Linked DNA regions of Prochlorococcus marinus str. MIT 1013. The protein of the gene in region 2 interacts with the protein of the main gene of each other region in a pairwise test. Links are inferred from orthologs where the notes say so. Each region holds a gene or a part of one and is shown on either strand. Other genes may lie near its edges.

Evidence for each region. The genes of interacting proteins can lie anywhere in the genome.
Region 1: the proteins of cysE (region 2) and cysK interact in binary tests that used the Escherichia coli proteins (3 or more experiments, as listed by UniProt). The link is inferred for Prochlorococcus marinus str. MIT 1013 from one-to-one orthologs.

What each region holds. Positions count from the first base shown.
Region 1 is NZ_CP114778.1:1,892,129-1,895,007, reverse strand. The notes cover bases 66-2,864. They hold cysK (cysteine synthase A), read left to right. Parts: upstream 66-871; coding sequence 872-1,858; downstream 1,859-2,864. Other genes in these bases: queA (tRNA preQ1(34) S-adenosylmethionine ribosyltransferase-isomerase QueA), read right to left, coding at 1,867-2,864; O5633_RS10740 (PLP-dependent transferase), read left to right, coding at 66-783. Also shown: more of O5633_RS10740, read left to right, coding at 1-65; more of queA, read right to left, coding at 2,865-2,879.
Region 2 is NZ_CP114778.1:1,312,010-1,314,986, reverse strand. The notes cover bases 68-2,964. They hold cysE (serine O-acetyltransferase), read right to left. Parts: upstream 1,935-2,964; coding sequence 1,200-1,934; downstream 68-1,199. Other genes in these bases: O5633_RS07805 (GntR family transcriptional regulator), read right to left, coding at 1,953-2,942; O5633_RS07815 (ABC transporter permease), read left to right, coding at 382-1,161; O5633_RS07820 (ATP-binding cassette domain-containing protein), read left to right, coding at 68-392. Outside these bases: more of O5633_RS07820, read left to right, coding at 1-67.

The sequences.
Region 1 (2,879 bases), 580 kb from region 2 along the record:
GGCGATCTCATCGTCAAAACAACATTAAGTCATATAAAAGAAGAACTAGACAAAAAGAATCCAGCAGCATTAATCATAGAAATACCTAGTAATCCTCTATTGCAATGTGTTGACCTGATATCTATTTCAAAATTAGCGCAAGATAAAAACATCCCAATCATCGTTGACGACACCATCGGTTCATCTCTAAACGTTCATCTTACTCCTTATGCAGATGTGGTTTTTAGCTCACTTACAAAAAGTTTTGCTGGGAGAGGAGATATTCTTGCTGGCAGTACTGTCATAAGTCCTTACTCCAAATGGAAAAAGGAATTAGCTGAGATCATTCCAAAAGTTGCATTATCTACCCTATCTGATTCAGATGCTATCGAGCTTGAAAAAACTAGTCGAGACGTAGAGGATCGCTTAAGAAGGTTAAACATTTCTTGCTTAAAGCTGAAAGAAAAATTAGAAACAAAAAAAGAAATTTCAAAAGTGTTACATCCACAATATTGTAAAAATTTTAATTCGCTATTAAAAGAAGGAGGAGGTTATGGATGTCTATTATCGTTTGAACTTAAAGGAGGAATTGAAGAATCAAAAAGAGTTTATGATTCATTAAGAGTAAGCAAAGGACCAAGTTTAGGTACAAATTTTACATTGGTTTGTCCATATGTTCAGTTGGCTCACTTCAAAGAATTAAAATGGGCTGAAAGTTGCGGGGTCTCGGAACACTTATTAAGAGTGTCTGTAGGACTAGAAAATGAAGATGAATTATGGTCAAGATTTAATTCAGTAATATAAAAAAATCACTAATAAAGATTATCTAAATAACCACTTAACGAGATTTTTATATAGATTTAGAGTATCAGTTAATTAAGTCATTTTAAAAATGTCAAGAATCTATGAAGACAATAGTTTTGCTATTGGTCATACACCATTGGTCAAACTTAATTCGATCACAAAAAACGCAAACGCAACAGTACTTGCAAAGATAGAAGGCCGTAACCCTGCCTACAGTGTCAAATGCAGAATAGGAGCAAATATGATCTGGGATGCTGAAAAGAAAGGTTTACTAAATAAAGATAAAGTTATTATTGAACCAACATCTGGAAATACTGGAATAGCCCTTGCTTATACAGCCGCTGCTAGAGGTTACAAATTAATCCTCACGATGCCTGAGTCCATGTCAATTGAACGTAGGAGGATGATGGCTGTTCTTGGTGCTGAATTAATACTTACTGAAGCAGCAAAAGGGATGCCTGGCGCCATTGCAAAAGCGAAGGAAATAGCAGATAGCGATCCTCAAAAGTACTTCATGCCAGGACAATTTGATAATCCAGCTAACCCAGAAATACATTTTAAAACGACTGGTCCTGAAATTTGGGATGATACCGATGGACAAATTGATGTTTTAGTTTCTGGCGTAGGGACAGGTGGAACAATAACAGGTATTTCACGTTACATTAAGCAAGAAAAAAATCATTCATTATTATCTGTTGCCGTAGAGCCCAGTCATAGTCCAGTGATAACACAAACCCTCAATGGAGAACAAGTAAAGCCTGGTCCTCACAAAATCCAAGGTATTGGAGCTGGGTTTATTCCTAAAAACCTTGACTTATCGGTAGTTGATCAAGTTGAGCAAGTCTCTAATGATGAGTCTATTGCAATGGCATTGCGGTTAGCACAAGAAGAAGGTTTACTTGTTGGCATCTCATGTGGTGCAGCTGCCGCTGTAGCCGTAAGACTAGCCGAAAAAGAAGAATTCGCAGGAAAGACAATCGTTGTAGTTCTACCTGACCTTGCTGAAAGATATATTTCATCCATAATGTTTGAGAATGTTCCTACAGGAGTTATTAAAGAACCATTATTAGCCTAATTTTAAGTTTATACAATTGACTCCGGTGTTATCAACATCGCGTCTCCATAGGAGAAAAATCGATATTTTTTACTAATCGCATTTTGATATAGCTTCAACATACGCTTTCGACCAATAAGAGCACTAACCAAGAGTAGTAGTGAGCTCTTAGGAAGGTGGAAATTAGTAAGCAATCCATCGATTACGCAAAATTTAAATCCTGGTTTAATCACAAGGTTCACTTTTCCCTCAAATGGTTTCAAGTTGCCTCCACCGGAAAGGTAAGCAGCTTCAAGAGCTCTAACACTTGTAGTACCAACAGCAAAAACTTTTCCCCCACCTTCCTTGCAATTATTTATCGTTCTTATGGTCTCATCAGTAACCTCTACCCACTCACTGTGTAAATGAAGTTGAGATAGGTCTTCATTCTCTAATGTTCTAAAAGTTCCTAGACCAACATGCAAGGTAATTTGTGCAATCCTAATACCTCTGATTTTTAAAATTTCTATAAGTTCATCACTTAGATGTAAACCCGCTGTGGGAGCAGCTATAGCACCTGGCTTCGAAGCATATCTAGTCTGATATCTTTCCTCATGCTCACAAGATTTATCTTTATCTATATATGGAGGTAATGGGACTTCACCATACAAATCAAGTAGACTTGCCATTTCCTTCCTACTAGTAAACTCTTTAGGGAATTGAATAATTCTTCCACCTGTACTCTCATCTTTATCAACAACCTTTAAACATAAAGAATTATCTTGAGACTTATCCAGCCATAATTGATCACCTCTTCTCATACGCCTAGCAGGACGACCTAAACAAAGCCATTGGCCATTTTCTCTAGGTTCCATTAGTAACAATTCACCTAAACCTCCCCCTGATAATCGAATTTTTATTCTCGCCTTAATAACACGGGTATTGTTAACAACTAAAAGATCACCAGCCTTCAAGCTATCTTTCAAGTCCAAGATCTTTGCGTGCATAAGATTTAAAGAATCCTCTAATCCTTCTTTAACAATCATCAATTTTGCATCATGCC
Region 2 (2,977 bases):
GCCTAGATGGATTTGAATCTTTTATAGATGAAATAGTAGATTTTTCAGGACTTGGTTCATATATCTCTTTACCTATAAAAACCTATAGTGAGGGTATGTCTGCAAGATTAATTTTTTCAATTCTCACTTCAAGTCCTCATGATTGTTTAGCTATAGATGAAGGCTTTGGTACTGGTGATGCTGATTTTTGTGATCGTGCTGAAGAGAGAATGAAGCAATTTATGGAATCAGCTGCAACTTTGTTTTTAGCTAGTCATTCTGAAGAACTTTTAAAACAGTTTTGTAATAGAGGAATTGTTTTTAGTCATGGTTCTATTGCATATGATGGTCCTTTAGATGCGGCTTTGAATTATTATCATACTCAAGACTATTATCGTCAAAATGTTATTTGATAATTTTAAATTTGCTTTTAAAACTAGGAAGGCATGGTGGTATACAGCAACTTCAAGATCAAGAGCAAGGTTTGCTAGAACCACCCTTGGAAGTTTTTGGTTAGGTTTTTCAAATCTATTATCTATAGGTACTTTAGGAATTGTTTATGGTACAGTTTTTTCAGTAGAAGATTTTAAGTCTTACTTTATATACTTAGGCTTTGGTTTGGTTATTTGGAATACAATCAGTGCATCAATTTCTAATTCACCTAATCTTTTTTCATATAATTCATCGAATATTAAGAATATGAATCTAAAGCCTATTTTTTATACTTTAGAAGAATGGTCTTTTCAATTACAAACTTTTGTTCAGTCTTTCATATTAGTTTTTTTTGTATTTCTTTTTTTAAAATTTTCATTGATAAGTAATGTATTAATATATTCATGGATACCATTTTTGAATTTATTTATTTTTATATATTGGTTCCCTGTAATAATTTGTCTAATTAGCGTTCGATTTACAGATTTTGCACAGTTGGTTCCTATAGTACTTCAGTTGGTTTTTTTGATTTCACCAATACTTTATAGGAAAGAAAGCTTAGGAGCTTTAGAGTGGATTACAAATTTAAACTTTATTTATCAGATTTTAGATCCTCTTAGAGATAGTATTATTAATGGCTCTATAAATTATCAAAATTCAATCTTACTTTTACTATTTAATTTGATAGGACTATTTTGTACGATTAGGTTACTCAATTTTGAGAGTAAAAGATTACCTTTCTTACTTTAAATAGGATTTTAAGCTTATCAATGAATCGATTTTCTCAGTTAATCATCTCCAATGAATTCTATAATTTCTTTATCTCTTAAGTTCTGTGACTCCCCAATAATTATATCTTCTTTTTTTCTATTGGTTTGAATATTAATCACTAAATCTTGAAGTCCCATAATATCACTTTCTAATTGATCAATTCTTTCCATAAGATTTCTAAGAACGTTTGCTTCTGTATCTGGCAGTGCAGAATGAGCTAAGGGATTTATTTTGGCACCACTCTGATGAACTATCCTTCCAGGTATTCCAACAACAGTGCTATTTGCCTCCACATTTTTTACTACTACTGAACCAGCCCCGATTCTTGTATTAGTTCCTACGCAAATTCCTCCAAGGACTTTAGCTCCTGCACCTACAACTACATTTGCTTCAAGAGTTGGGTGTCTCTTGCCACTTTCTTTTCCAGTGCCGCCCAAAGTGACTCCTTGATATAGCAAGCATCGATCACCTATTTCACTTGTTTCTCCAATAACCACACCCATTCCGTGATCAATAAAAACACCTTTACCGATCTGGGCACCTGGATGAATTTCTACACCAGTCAAAAATCTAGTGAAGTGACTGAGTAACCTTGGAAGAAGAGGGAGATTGTATTTCCAAAGTTTATGGCTGATTCTATGTATTGATAAAGCTTGAAAGCCCGGATAGCAGAATAATATTTCCCAAACACCTCTTGCGGCTGGATCTCTTTCTTTTATTATTGCGAAATCGGATCTTAGTGATCTAAACATTGATTTAAAATGCAATGTTTACTCGAGGAGACCAATCTCCTTACTCAACTCTTCAATTGTAGAGTCACTAAGATACTTTTGTGCACAATGAATTTGTGGCATTCTCATTAATTGAGATCTATTTTGTCTCAAAGTATGTTCAATAACAGGCAAGCTAGGGCTATCACAAATCACATGACTAGCAGCTCTCAATAAAGCAATTAATCGGCTTCCTACATCTGGATTTGCAGTCATCAAAAGTATTTCATTGCCACGCATGCTATGCAAGATAACCTCTGCAGCCCTCAGGATCCCTGGACTTATACTTACTATTCCTACACAACTCCCTGAGCGCAGCTTTTTTAAAATAGTTAGTTCTTTTTGAAAATCACTGAGATCTACAGCGACTGCTCTCACTTTGTGTCGCTTGGCTAATTCTTCTAAAGGTTGTAAGAAATATCTGCTTGTTACAACGGTACCTTTACTTGAACTTTCTAAAACACTTTCTAATTCCTCCATTGGTACAACCTCGACTGGGACATCTAAATGAGGAGCCAATTCTTCAGCAATTAATAACGATGCCCCAATATCTTCTCTGGGTGTACTAACAAGTAAGCGAGCTCCACATCTTAATCTCCAATCAATTTCACGAGTAAATAACTCTCTGGTTTGCTGCAAAGTGCATCCAGCATTTAACAATTCATCAATACTTTTCCTCACTTCATGGTCTATGTCTTTGATGCCTTTTTTACGTATTGAATGAGAGCTACTTCTGAGGTCTTTTTGTTTTTGTTGATCTCGAACATAGATACCTGAGCCAGCGATAGCCTCAACGACGCCATCAGTCTCAAGTTGTCGATAAACTTTACTTATAGTGTTTCGATGTAAACCTGTTTGCATTGCCAGTTGCCTAGTACTGGGCAATCTATGACCAGGAGGGTAATGCCTTGCTGCAATGGCAAAACAAATTTGATTATATAATTGACTTGATGCAGGGATTTCACTTTCCTGTTGTATGTGGAATCTCACGCGCTATATGCCAGGTGTGAATGTGGCCACATTAG